DNA from 4 places in the Pseudomonas nanhaiensis genome. Region 1 is predicted to be linked to each of the others. Evidence: predicted binding sites of a transcription regulator. Region 1 holds the regulator's gene; each other region holds the start of a gene.

Region 1 (3,466 bases):
GGACAGAAGATCATCAACTTCGTCTTGTCCAGAAACCACGTCTTCTCTTTTATCGGCATGAATCTGCGGACCTTCACCCCTGTCCGAGGTTTTTTTCTCTTCGCGTCGTGAATCGTTGTGATCGATCCCCGCCAGGCGATCGACCTGACCGGCCATGCGCACCAGATTGACCAGGCTTTCCTCGACATCATGAACCAGCGCGGTTACACGCTTGATCACCTGACCGGTAAGATCCTGATAATCCTGGGCGATGAGGATGTCATTCAGATGCCCGGAGACCTGGGCGCTGGATCTCTCGGTCTTCTCGAGGAAGTCGCCCATGCGCTTGTACAGGTCGCGAAACTCGGTAGCGGCCATTTCCCGTCGCTGCAGACGCTCCCAGTCTGCCCTGAGCGCCGAGGCTTCCTGGCCCATGTCGGAAACGATGGGCGCGCTGCTCTCGACCAGATCCATGGTCCGGTTGGCGGCCTTGTCGGTCAGCTTGACTACGTAATCGAGACGGTCGGAGGCGTCGGAAATCTTCGATACCTCGTTGCTGTCGCCGAGTGCGTGCGACGTGTCGATCTGGAAGTTGACGATGGCGTTGTGCAGCGCGCGGGTCAGCTGCCCGACCTCGTGATACAGGCCGCGGTCGCGCGCCTGATTGATCGCGTGAATGACGAGAACCGCTTCGCCGAACTGGCCCTTCTCGAGGTACTCGACCAGTTGCCGTGCGTTGTCCTTGAGGGAGTGTTCGAATTCCTGAGCAGTCGCCTGGCCGGGATCCTTGCTTAAAGCCATAACCTGTACCCCGGATTACTTAGCCTGGACGCGCTCGAAAATCTTCTCGATCTTTTCTTTCAGCGCCTGCGCGGTGAACGGCTTGACCACATAGCCATTGACCCCGGCCTGAGCGGCCTCGATGATCTGATCGCGCTTGGCTTCAGCGGTGACCATCAGCACCGGCAGGTGCTTGAGACGCTCATCGGCGCGCACGGCGCGCAGCAGGTCGATCCCGCTCATGCCAGGCATGTTCCAGTCTGTAACGAGAAAATCGAAGCTGCCGCTCTGCAGCATCGGCAACGCCGTATTGCCATCATCGGCTTCCGCCGTGTTGGTGAACCCCAGGTCGCGCAGCAGATTCTTGATAATACGTCTCATCGTCGAAAAATCATCAACGATGAGAATCTTCATGTTCTTGTCCAAGTCGACCTCCGTACAAACCAGGGAAAGTGCAGGTTCGCACTCGCTAATCAGATGCTAATGGCCTTGCCAGCCTTGTCGTTGTTGCGGTGCTGGCTACCCGGGCATTGTCCGGATGCTGGCGATAAAATCAATCGTTGCGCCAATCGGCCAGGCGCGCCCGCAAACGCGCCGCACACTGACTGTGCAACTGGCTTACACGGGACTCACTGACGCCGAGGACGGCGCCAATTTCCTTGAGATTCAGTTCTTCGTCGTAATACAGCGACAGCAGCAGCTTCTCACGCTCCGGCAGGCCGTCGATCGCGTCGACCAGCGCCGAGCGAAACCGCTCGTCCTGCAAGCCGCCGTAGGGTTCATGATCACCGTGCGCGTCGGCATCGCCACCGGACTCGAGCAGATCCTCGAAGCTGAACAGTTTGCTGCCGGCCGTGTCGTTGAGAATCGAGTAGTAATCCTCGAGGCTCATATTGAGTTCGGCAGCGATCTCGTGATCTTTAGCGTCGCGGCCCAAACGGCCTTCGACATTACGCATCGCCTCACTGACCATGCGCGTATTGCGGTGGACCGAACGCGGGGCCCAATCGCCCTTGCGCACCTCATCGAGCATGGCACCACGGATGCGGATACCGGCGTAGGTTTCGAAACTGGCGCCCTTGCCGTGATCGAACTTGCGGGAGGCTTCCAGTAGGCCGATCATGCCGGCCTGCATCAGGTCCTCGACCTGAACGCTGGACGGCAGCCGGCCCAGCAGATGATAGGCAATGCGCTTGACCAGTGGCGCGAATTGCTCAACGAGGCGGTCCTGTGATTCGGCAGAACTTTGGGCGCGGGTATACATGCGTACTCCACTGGCCGATGCGTTCATAGCCCCGACCCTGTCTGCTGCACCAGACGTTCGACGAAAAACTCGAGGTGCCCGCGTGGGTTGGCAGGCAGGGGCCAGGAATCCACTTTCTGCGCAATGCCACGAATGGCAATGGAAGCCTTGCTGCGCGGGAAGGCGTCATACACTGCCCGCTGCTTCTGTACTGCCTTGCGCACCGCTTCATCGAAAGGCACTGCACCGACATATTGCAGTGCAACGTCAAGGAAACGGTCTGTCACCTTGGTGAGTTTAGCAAACACCGTGCGACCTTCCTGCGGCGTGCTCACCATATTTGCGAGCACGCGGAAACGGGTCATGCCGTGATCCCGATTCAGCAGCTTGATCAGTGCGTAGGCGTCGGTGATCGACGTGGGCTCATCACATACCACGACCAGCACTTCCTGCGCCGCACGTACGAAGCTGACCACCGAATCGCCGATTCCTGCAGCGGTGTCGACAATCAGCACATCAAGGTTGTCGCCGATGTCGCTGAACGCCTGAATCAGGCCGGCGTGCTGCTGCGGATTGAGATTGACCATCTTCGCCGCACCGGAGGCTGCCGGCACGATGCGGATGCCACCCGGACCGGCGATCAGTACATCTCGCAGATCACAGGTGCCTTCCAGCACGTCGGCAAGCGTCGCCTTGGGCTTGATACCGAGCAGCACGTCGACGTTGGCCAGGCCAAGGTCGGCGTCAAGCAGCACCACGCGCCGCCCAAGCTCAGCCAGAGCGAGGCTGAGATTGACCGAAACGTTGGTTTTGCCGATCCCGCCCTTGCCGCCGGTGACCGCGATAACCTGAACCGGATGTTTGCTGGCCATCTATGTCGATTACCTTGTCTTAGAATTCGTTAGCTTGCCCGCTGGGTATGCAATATACCCGCAAACACGTCGGCCATGGCCTGATCTGCCGGGGCTTCGTTGCCTGCCAGACTGACCGCCCGGCTGACCAGCTGATGACCCACAGCCTTGTTTATATCGTCCGGAATGCGCTGGCCATCTGCCAGATAGGCTACCGGCAAACCCTGCTCCATAGCCAGCCCCAGAGACTCGCCAAGGGTAGCCGCTTCGTCGACCTTGGTCAGGATGCAGCCGGACAGACCGCAAGCACGGTAGTTGTGAAACGCTGCCTTCAACACCCGATACTGGCTGGTCGCCGCGAGCACCAGCATGGTCCGCACCCGCGCGCCCTGCGCGGCAATCTCGGCCAGCTGGCCGCGCAACTGCGGATCCTGCGCCTGCAGCCCGGCAGTATCGACCAGTACCAGGCGCTTGCCGGAGAACTCGTCGAGCACGTCGCTCAGACTGTTCTGTTCATCGACCACCCGCACCGGCACGTTGAGAATACGACCGAGGGTACGCAACTGCTCATGCGCGCCGATACGGTAGGTGTCCATGGTGACCAGCGCCACAT
Region 2 (3,466 bases), 820 kb from region 1:
CGATTGTCACGCAATGCCCGTAGCTGGCTGACCGGCGCGCTTTCGGCGAGAAAGCGCTTGGCCGCATCCTTGAGCATCTGCTGTTCTTCATTGAGTACCAAAGCTGCCATGTTGCGTCCCCCGATCCGTTATTGAAGCCCGAGAATGTTGCGGGCAATGACGTTGAGCTGCACCTCGGAGGTACCGCCCTCGATCGAGTTGCCTTTGGACCGCAGCCAGGTGCGCGGAATGATGCCTTCGCGCGATGCCTCGCCTTCCCAGACCAGCGCCTCGCTGCCGCGCAGGGCGACCAGCAGCTCCTGACGACGCTTGTTCAGCTCGGTGCCGTAATACTTGAGCATCGCTGATGCATGCCCCACGCCCTGTCCGGCCTTGGCCTCGTCGAGCACCCGCTCGGCGGTCAGCTCGAACGCCCGCGCATCCAGATCCCAGCGGGCCACTTCGGCTCGCAGCAGGCCATCGGCAAGGCGACCATCTTCCAGGCCGACGGCGTCCACGGCCTGTTGCGCCAGGGTTTTCTGACCGGCTGCGGTACGACCCATGCCGCCGATCATTTCCCGCTCGTGGGTCAACAGGTACTTGGCGATGGTCCAGCCGGCGTTGATCTCCCCGACCACCTGGCTTTTTTCGACCTTGACGTTATCCAGGAAGGTTTCGCAGAACGGCGAGCTGCCGGAAATCAGCTTGATCGGGCGAGTGCTGACACCCGGCGTGGTCATGTCGAACAGCACCAGGCTGATGCCCAGCTGCTTCTTGGCTTCGGTATTGGTTCGCACCAGGCAGAACATCCAGTCTGCCTTGTCGGCATAGGACGTCCAGATCTTCTGACCATTGACGATGAAGTGGTCGCCCTGGTCTTCGGCGCGGGTCTGCAGGCCTGCCAGGTCCGAACCTGCACCGGGCTCGCTATAGCCCTGACACCAGCGAATCTCGCCGCGTACGATAGGCGGGAGATGCTGACGCTTCAGTTCCTCGGAGCCGAACTTGAGGATCGCCGGCCCGATCATCCATACGCCGAAGCTGGACAGTGCCGGGCGCGCCCGGATACGTGCCAGCTCCTCGCGCAGCACCTTGTGCTCGGCCTGCGACAGTCCTCCGCCACCGTACTCCTGGGGCCAGTCCGGAGCGGTCCAGCCGCGTTCGGCCATGCGCTCCAGCCAGAGCCGCTGGTCGTCGCTCTTGAACGAGAACTTGCGCCCACCCCAGCAGGAATCCTCGTCGCTGGTCATCGGCGCACGCATGCTCTGCGGACAGTTTTCTTCCAGCCAGGCGCGTGTCTCCAGGCGGAACGTCTCAAGATCGCTCACGGGAACCTCCTTCAGTTGATGGGCTACGCCAACAATACCCGTAAAGCGTAGCCGGCGAACCGGGTTTGACCGGCGAAATGCAGGTCTATTGATCAAGTGTATGCGCCTATCTTGTACAGAACATGTACGCAGACGCAACAACCAGCCAAGAAGATTTTCCGCTCTGATCCACGCCATCACCGCTTTTGATCTAAAGGTCCTGCAATTGCGGCCGATACGAGGTGGCGGCCGAAGATCGCTAATATTTGTACGACTTGTTTATCTTGTACAACTTAGTGCTATCATTAGGCTATCAATCAAGGCGAGGAGCCTGCCATGTTTTCTGCAATGACTACTGCACAGCGTCTGGGACTGGGGTTCGGTCTGGTACTTTCGCTGATGCTCGTGCTGAGCGGCATCGGCATACAGCGGGTCGGGTTCATCGACCGGACACTTACAGACGTCAGCGAGGGCGCCACGGCGAAACAGCGTTTCGCCATCAACTTCCGCGGCTCGGTACACGACCGGGCGATCGCCATCCGCGACGCAGTACTGGTCAACGACCCGCTCAAGCTCTCCGCACATCTGCGCGAAAACGACAGGCTGGATCGCTTCTACCAGGAGTCAGCCAGCGGCATGGATGCGCTCATCGCCGCCAGCGGCAATGCCGACGAGCGTCGTCTACTGAACGACATCAAGGACATCGAAGCGACGACCATGCCGATGACCCGTGAGCTGATTGCACTGCGTGAAAGCGGCGACCGGGAGGCGGCCCGCATGTTCCTTCTGGCCGACGTCTCGCCCGCCTATAGCGAATGGCTTAAACGGATCAACGTTTTCATCGATTATCAGGAAGCGCAGATCGTTCGCGACATCGGCCTAGTGCGCGAAACGGCCAGCGGTTTCCGCATGCTGACACTCGTCGCCACCGGGGTTGCGTTGATCCTGAGCATCTTCGTATCAGTGCTGATCATCCGCAGTATTCGAGCGACCCTGGGCGCGGAACCGCATGAAGTCGCCGAAGCGATCAAGGGGCTCGCAGCAGGCCGTCTCAACCAGCGCATTGACACCGACTACCCCGACAGCGTCATGGGGACACTCAAGCTGACGCAGTCCCGACTGCGCGACACCATGAGGGACGTCTCCCAGGCAGCGGAGGCCCTGACCCAGTCGTCCGGCCAGCTGCTGGGCACCTCCGACAGCAATAACCGGCAGATTCGCCTGCAGAGTGCAGAAGCCCAGCAGATGGCCACAGCGATCAACGAGATGGCAGCTACCGTCAATGAAGTCGCCAGTTATGCTGCCAGCGCGGCGCGTGCTACCCGAAATGCCGAAGGCGAGGTCGAGAACGGCAATCTTAAGGTGAAGGAAGCTTCAGGCGCGATTCAGCACCTGGCGGCCACGCTGGAAGAAGCGGCAGAGACCGTGCAGCAGGTATCGCGCGACAGTGGCGACATCGAAAAGATCACGGAGGTCATCAACGCCATCGCCGAGCAGACCAACCTGCTCGCCCTCAACGCCGCCATCGAAGCCGCGCGGGCCGGTGAGCAGGGGCGCGGCTTTGCGGTGGTCGCCGATGAGGTGCGCGCGCTTGCCGCCCGCACCCAGCAGTCGACGCGAGAGATTCAGGAAATGATCGGGCGCCTGCAGACCGGAGCCAGCAAGGCCGCCGCTGTCATGCAGACCAGCCGCGACCTGGCGCGTACCACGGTGGAACAGACCACCCGCGCCGAAGCGGCGCTGGGCAAGATTCGCCACGAAGTCGGCGAGATCAACGACATGAATGCGCAGATTGCCAGCGCCTCGGAGCAGCAGAGTGCCGTGGCCGAGGAAGTGAACCAGAACATCACCCGCATCCACGACGCCACCATGCAGACCTCCGCCGGCTCGGATCAGGTGGCAGCCTCCAGTCACGAACTGGCTGCGCTGGCCGATCAGCTGAGTGCCAAGGTGCGGTTCTTCCAACTCGGTGACAGCAGCGAGCGAAGCCTGCGACACATGCGCTAACCCACCCCCGGCGGTGCGGGTTGAACAAACCCGCCGGGCGTGCAGTCTGCAGCTAGACTAGGGAGAGCGACGCGATCCGTTTCGCGTCCGGGTGCCACGGCATCCCTCCGATAGATCTCTGTTGACCGGGGCCGTCGGGTCTTCGGCGTCGGATTGCACACCAAGATGGGAGT
Region 3 (3,466 bases), 190 kb from region 1:
GCTTCGAAGACTCGCGTGTCTCACGGAAATGTTGAGGTTCTTCAGTGCCCCCTTCGAGGGGGCGTACTCCAGACGCAGGTCCCGTTCCCACTCGCTACGCTCGGAACCTTCCAGCGCTCGAATGTCCGTGCCTCGCAGATAGGTCACGGCGAAGGTCAGATCCGGCAAGCCCATATCGGCAAAATCCACCCGGTAATCTGCCAGCCATGTGCGCTCGCCGGAGCGCTGGAATTTTCCCAACTGGGCATAGGTGATCAGGTACACCGAGGCGCCGTCGCCGTTATCTACGTAGGGGAAATCGCTATCGCCGTTGACTTGCTGAAAGCCGAGGCTCAACTCATGGGCCCCGATCGCATAGGTGGCCCGGGCGCTGGCGGTGAAATTGTCGACCTCGCCTGTGTCGCTGCCGTCACGGAAGACGCCGGTGCTGCCGAAGCCTTCTTCCCCCCGAGCGTTGGCGCCCCTACTGCCGCTGTCGAACAGGCGCAGATCGGTTCTCACTGAGCCGGCGGCAAGACCAAGCTCATGTCTCAGGCCAAGAAAGTGCTGCCGGTAGTAGTCATGCAACTCGCCGACGAAGTAGTTCAACATCAACGAATCGCCCAGCTCGTATTCCGCGCCGGCAAAGCTGAAATGATCCGAAGCCTGGTCGCCGCCGCGGGTCAGCAATCCTTCGTAGTCGCTGGAGTTACGCTGCCTGGCCTTGTCGAAGCGTCCCAGATGCAGCGTCAGGCCGTCGATGCCTTCCGAGTCCAGATGGCCGCCTCGGAATACCTGGGGTAACAGGCGGCTGTCGTTGCGAATCAGGACCGGCATATCGGGCTCGAAGGCACCGAGCTTAAGCGTCGTGTCCGCAGCGCGAGCTTTGAGCGTCAGGTCGAGCCGGCCGAAATCGTCTGCGGCCTGGCCATCATCAAGCGGAAACAGGTCCCCGGGCTGACGCGTCAGGTCGTCCTTGCCGATGCGGCCACCCGAGTCCAGTCGCACGGCGTACTGACCCAGCAGGTCCATGCCGAAGCCGACCGTGCCGGGGGTGTACGCCGAATCGAGATTGAGGATGAAACTCTGCCCCCATTCCTCTACGCGCGAATAATCGGGATCGCCGCTGCGTTGATCCTGATTTATGTAGTAATTGCGCAATTCCAGTTCGGCGGAATCCAGCCCCGGCGGTGTTTCCAGTGCTACGGAAGCGGCAGACCACACGCTGGCGGCGATCGCCGCCGCCAGGCGGTTACCGCGCAGCTTCATACAAGGGCTGTACGCGGGGAATGGCCTGTTTCAGATTCTCGATACGCCCACCGGGCGAAGGGTGGGTGCTCAGGAAAGCTGGCGGATTGCCCTGCGAGGCAGCCGCCATTTTCTGCCACAGGCTGACTGCAGCGTTCGGATCGTAGCCGGCGCGAGCGGCCAGCTCCAGCCCGATCAGGTCGGCCTCTGATTCGTTGGAGCGACTGTTTGGCAGCATCAGGCCGTACTGCACGGCCATGTCCGCAGCCTGCATCGACGCCTGCCCCAATCCGAACAGGGCGCCCACCACCTGGGTGCCCATTTGCGTGGTGTACGCGCGGGAGATGGCCTCGCGACCATGCTCGCGCAATGCATGGGCAATTTCGTGACCCATGATCTGGGCAATTTCGGCATCGGTCAGTTCGAGCCGCTCGATGATCCCGGTGAAGAACAGGATCTTGCCGCCGGGCATGCAGCTGGCGTTCAGCTGATCATCGGTGATGATGTTCACCTCCCAGTTCCAGTCCCGCGCATCCGGCCTGAAGGCCTCGACGGTCGGAATCAGATCGTTGGCGATCTTGCGCACCCGCTTGACCAGCGCCGGCTTGGTATTGAGTACCTTCTGCGCCTTGGCTTCGGCAAGAATCTTCTCGTAGGACTCGGCCGCCATGGCATCGACCTGGCTGCTGGACAGTGAGCTGAACATGTACTGATTACGGTCGACGCCGACGGCGCCGCCTTGCGTGGTCTGTACCGATTCGCAGCCAACCAGGCCGGTTACTGCTAGACACAGGAGAAAACGATTTCGCATGAACATGGTTCCTTCAACCTGACGATGCACTGATTATGGAGGATAAAGCGCAGCCGGCAAGCTGCCGGACGTGCAATGCATTGATAAACGGACCTGAAGATTTGTCCCGCCGTGCCGATAAGGGTTCCAGGGTTCTTCCGCTTCAGGGGTAAACATGAAATTCAAATCCATCCAGCTTTCCATCACCGTGCTGGCGGGCGCCTGCCTGTTCGTCGCGGTGGGGATCATGACGCTTTTCGGCTTGCAATCGGCGGAACGGAACCAGACCTTCGTGCAGGAGCACAGCGAGCAATTGGTCACGCAGTTGATTGAGAATCGACTGACTTCGATCGCCAGCAGCGAAGCCGAGCGCATTCGGCGTCGGCTCGAATATCCGCTCACCGTTGCCAGTCAGCTGGCTCAGCTGAACCAGATGCTTGGCGAGCTGGAAGGTGATGGTACGCCGAGCCTGATGATGCCACGCGAGGAAATGAGCCGCGTCACGCAACGCATGCTCATGCACAACACCGACCTGCTTGGCCTGTATGTCGCCTGGGAACCCAACTCGCTGGACGAGATGGATGAGTACTATCAGGGCGTCACCACCGATGGCTACGACGGCACGGGCCGCTTCATGCCTTGGTGGTATCGCGCCGCTGATGGTTCGCTGGCAGTGGAAGCGCTCGAGGATCTGGAAGACGAGACGATTCTCGAGACCGGCGTGCGCGCTGGCGAATACTACCTGTGCGCCCGTGAAACGCAGAAGGCCTGTGTGATCGATCCGGCGCCTTACGAAGTGGGCGGCAAGACCATTCTGTTGTCGTCCTTTGTAGCGCCCATTCTGGTCGAGGGCGAATTCATGGGTGCCGTCGGCGCCGATCTGTCTCTCGACTTCATCCAGACGCTGCTGCGCGAAAGCAACGAACACCTCTACGAAGGCCGTGGCAAACAGGCCCTGATCAGTTCCAATGGACGGCTGGTGGGCTACACAGGGAACGACGCCAAGCCCGGTGACGCTGCTTCGACCGTGCTGGACGCCAACGAGATCGAGTCGCTCGGACAGCTGGGCACCGAGATGACCTACGAGCTCGATGAAGCCGGTGGGCATATCGAGCTGATGATGCCGATCCGTATAAGCGGCACGTCGGCACGCTGGGTGTTGCTCATGACGTTACCGCTCGATGCGGTCATGGCCGATCTTCAGGCAATGAACCAGGCGATTGACGAGCATCAGGTGACCTCGACCCTGAGCATGGCGGTCGTCGGCCTGGTCGTGGCGGTGCTGGGTCTGCTGGTCATGGCTGTCGTGGGCCTCAGCCTCGCCCGTCCGGCCCGCGCCCTGACCGCGATGCTCGAGGATATCGCACGCGGTGAGGGCGATCTGACGCGCCGTCTCAAGGTCGACCGCGCGGACGAGCTCGGTGCCATCGCTGCCGGGTTCAACGCGTT
Region 4 (3,466 bases), 1.2 Mb from region 1:
ATGCCGTACTGGACGGCCGAAGGCTGCGAAGCGAGGAGTATCTGACGTTTGGCCGACCTCCGCGACGCATCGTCGTAGGGGGCGATAACGACCGACCGGAGCTTCTGAGCGACCTGTGCCGCTCAGCGGATGTGCTGGTCCATGAGGCGACCTATACACAGGATATCGCTGCCCGAGGGAAGACCCACTTCGGACACAGCACCGCCATCTCCGTTGCCAGCTTTGCCGAAGCGATGACGATCCCCAATCTGCTATTGACGCACTTCAGCGCCCGCTATCAGACAAACCCCGAGCGCAGCCCATCGATCGAGGACCTGCGCTGCGAAGCATCATCGGTGTACGGCGGACGCTTGTTTCTCGCTGAGGATCTGGCTCGCTACCGCCTGGGCCGCGATGGGCGAGTCGAACAGTTGGCAGGTCCGCCGGGGTGACCAACACATGCCTTGCGGACCGTGCCTTGCCTATCGCAGGATTCTGGCGGTCAGCTCTGCCATATTGGCGGCGATAATTTGCAGTCGTTCGCTTGCAGCGGCAGTGCGGCCGACGTTCTGCTGATTGGTCTCGCCAATATCCCTGATCTGCGCGACGTTGCGTGTCATGTCGTCAACTACCGCATTCTGCTCTTCTGCGGCGGTGGCGATCTGACGGTTCATCTCTCGGATCGCCTCGACTGCTTCGGTGATCTGGCGCAGCGCCGCGCCGGCCTGGATTACTTCCTCCAGACCTTTTTCGCTGAGCTTCTGGCCTGCGTCGATTGCATGGACAGCGTCGACTGCGCCTCGCTGCACCGCCCCGATGATCTGATTGATTTCAGCAGTGGACGCCGCGGTTCGCTGCGCGAGGGTCCGCACTTCGTCAGCAACGACGGCGAATCCACGGCCGGCTTCCCCGGCGCGTGCTGCTTCGATGGCCGCGTTGAGCGCCAGCAGATTGGTCTGTTCAGCAACGCCTCGAATGACATCGAGCACCTGACCGATTCGGCCACTGTCGCTTTCCAGCTGCTGGATGACCGCCGCTGTCGCTGCAATCTCCTCGCGCATTCTGGTGATCGAAATCACAGTAGCCTGCATCACACCCTCCCCGTGCTGCGCGGCCTGGTCGGCGCCATCGGCCGAGCTGGCCGCCGCTGCAGCATGACGAGCGACTTCCTGCGCGGTGGCAGACATTTCTTCCATCGCCGTGGCAACCTGGTCCGTTCGGCTGAACTGCTCTCGAGTTCCCGCTCCCATGGTGGTCGCGACAGAGTTCAATGCTCCACTCGCCTCATCAAGCTCGGCACCGCTGCTCTGCAACTGGTGGAAGGTTTCGCCTAAAAACGTGCGCAGCCTGTTGGCGGCACCGGTCAACTGTCCTAGTTCATCGCTGCGGTTTGTCATGATTTGCTCACCGAGCCGACCGCGGCTGAGCGCATCGATACGCTCGATTAGCAAGCGGATGGGCGTTACCAGTACCTGGTCGATTCGCCAACCGCTGATGATGATCAAGGCAATACCGGACAGCACCATGACAAGGATTCCCAGCAACATTGCCCGGTCAGCACTCTGTGCTATCTGAACTGCCTCCCGGTCCGCGCTCTCACGCAGCGACTGAACCAGCAGCGCCATCTGTTCAGATGTTGCGCGGTCGACGCCTTTTACAGCCTTATCCCCCGCCTGATGGTCGTGAGCCGCTGCGATGAACGCCTGGCGGCCCTGGCGATACGCGGCGCCGAGCCGCGAATGCTCAACTCGAAGCTGCGCAACAGCAGCCTGGACCTCGACGGGAATGCCCTGCAGCGCGGCCAGGTCGCCCAGCGTGGCCTGAACATTCTGCTCCTGTAGCTGGAACGCCGCCCAATACTTGTCGAACGCAGCGGGATCTCCCCCCCGCAGCAATACGTTCTTCCATTCCTGCACCTGAGTCTTGAACTGGCTGTTGGCTCGATCGATGAGCTCACTAGCGCGCAGCGGTCCCTGCACCAGGTGCATGTACGCGTCGACCTTGGAGGACAGTACGCTGAAGCTGACCAAAGCGATGACTAGAAGCAGGGTGAGACTACCGGCTAAGAGCGCCAGGGTACGGGCACGTATCGACTTGCTAAGCATGACGGTTCCAGTGGCACTAGGCCGAGAGAGCGGAGACGGGTTTCGCTCATGTATCGGCGCAACGATCAAGACCTTTAGTCAATATACAAAAGTTTACCTATACATTTCAGCGGGTTACGGCCTCTTGCCGCTACCCGCTCTCATGCGCTGATAACCCGCGCGAGTCAACAGGATGAGGTTCACCGTCGTGGCGTAGGTGCAGTTGGCAGCCTTTAGCTCGTTGATGAGACCTTCGTGGCGGTCGGCCTGCAGGAGAAAGTAATCCTCCCCTTCGACCAGCTCTTCGCGGCAGGCCTTGAATGCGCGGAAGCTCGTTCCTTTCGGGACGCCGTTGAGCTCGTCGAGCTGGCGCAGGCTCAACGTATCGGTATTGGCGTAGCGGATGAAACTGGGTGCCGTCATCGTCTGGCCTTCGTAGCGTGGTAGGACAGTGTAACCGTTCGGCCATTTCCCCGAAGCCTCCCCCATCGGAGGGGCTAACCCGTTCGGCCGCTGCGGTTAGTATTCACGGAGACCGCAGCCGAGCGCTGCGCAGGATCGATACGACGGGAGCGGACGATGGACGTGCACAACACATCGGCAAGGCCGCTGGCAGTGGTGATTATCGGGGCAGGCTTCGCTGGCCTGGGCCTGGGTATCAAACTCGACCAGGCCGGTATCAGCGAGTATCTGATTCTGGAAAAGGCCGATGACGTCGGCGGCACCTGGCGCGACAACAGCTATCCGGGTGCTGCCTGCGATGTGCCGTCGCATCTGTATTCGTTTTCGTTCGAGCCTAAACCGGACTGGTCGACCCGTTATGCCAGGCAGGCCGAGATCCACGAGTACATCCGGCACTGCGTGCGCAAGTATCATCTGGGTCCGCGCATCAGACTGGGATGCGAGGTGGTCGAAGCGCGGTTCAGCGAGCCTGAGGGCCTCTGGCATGTCAGCACCACGGACGGTACGGCGCTGACAACTCGCGCGCTGGTGAGCGCCTGCGGCCAACTCAACCGCCCCTTGTACCCCTCGATTCCCGGCCTCGACAGCTTTGCCGGCGAAGCCTTCCATTCGGCCAGATGGCGCCATGACGTCGATCTTGCCGGCAAACGGGTCGCAGTAATCGGCACCGGTGCGTCAGCTATCCAGTTCATTCCGCAGATTGCGCCGACGGTCAGCCAGCTCACGGTATTCCAGCGCAGCGCGCCGTACGTCATTCCCAAGGCCGACCGCCAGTACACCAGCACCGAGCATCAGCGTTTGCGAGCCTGGCCAGCCCTGCAGCGGGCTGCGCGGGGGCTGCAGTACCTCGCACATGAAGCCCGTGCGCTGGCTTTTATCAGCTACCCGAAGCTGATGCAGTCAACCGAAAAAGCCTTCTATAACAATCTGCAGCGCGGTGT

Evidence for each region. The regulator FliA, encoded in region 1, starts transcription of late flagellar genes. The targets are predictions, from matches to a motif close to CTAAAGTTTNNNNNNNNNNNGCCGNTAA.
Region 2: the regulator FliA is predicted to act here: its motif matches at 1,498-1,525, upstream of KEM63_RS01570 (methyl-accepting chemotaxis protein).
Region 3: the regulator FliA is predicted to act here: its motif matches at 2,132-2,159, upstream of KEM63_RS04380 (methyl-accepting chemotaxis protein).
Region 4: the regulator FliA is predicted to act here: its motif matches at 2,135-2,162, upstream of KEM63_RS10530 (methyl-accepting chemotaxis protein).

Annotation. Positions count from the first base shown of each region.
Region 1 is NZ_CP073751.1:1,162,143-1,165,608, reverse strand. Features, by position in the region: gene KEM63_RS05305 (protein phosphatase CheZ) at 1-780, opposite strand, end outside; gene KEM63_RS05300 (chemotaxis response regulator CheY) at 796-1,173, opposite strand; gene KEM63_RS05295 (RNA polymerase sigma factor FliA) at 1,313-2,050, opposite strand; gene fleN (flagellar synthesis regulator FleN) at 2,047-2,874, opposite strand; gene flhF (flagellar biosynthesis GTPase FlhF) at 2,904-3,466, opposite strand, start outside.
Region 2 is NZ_CP073751.1:339,058-342,523, reverse strand. Features, by position in the region: gene KEM63_RS01580 (acyl-CoA dehydrogenase family protein) at 1-110, opposite strand, end outside; gene KEM63_RS01575 (acyl-CoA dehydrogenase family protein) at 129-1,307, opposite strand; gene KEM63_RS01570 (methyl-accepting chemotaxis protein) at 1,623-3,293, shown strand.
Region 3 is NZ_CP073751.1:972,792-976,257, forward strand. Features, by position in the region: gene KEM63_RS04370 (OprD family outer membrane porin) at 1-1,248, opposite strand, end outside; gene KEM63_RS04375 (M48 family metallopeptidase) at 1,232-2,038, opposite strand; gene KEM63_RS04380 (methyl-accepting chemotaxis protein) at 2,193-3,466, shown strand, end outside.
Region 4 is NZ_CP073751.1:2,343,321-2,346,786, forward strand. Features, by position in the region: gene KEM63_RS10525 (ribonuclease Z) at 1-431, shown strand, start outside; gene KEM63_RS10530 (methyl-accepting chemotaxis protein) at 462-2,084, opposite strand; gene KEM63_RS10535 (ORF6N domain-containing protein) at 2,199-2,486, opposite strand; gene KEM63_RS10540 (flavin-containing monooxygenase) at 2,649-3,466, shown strand, end outside.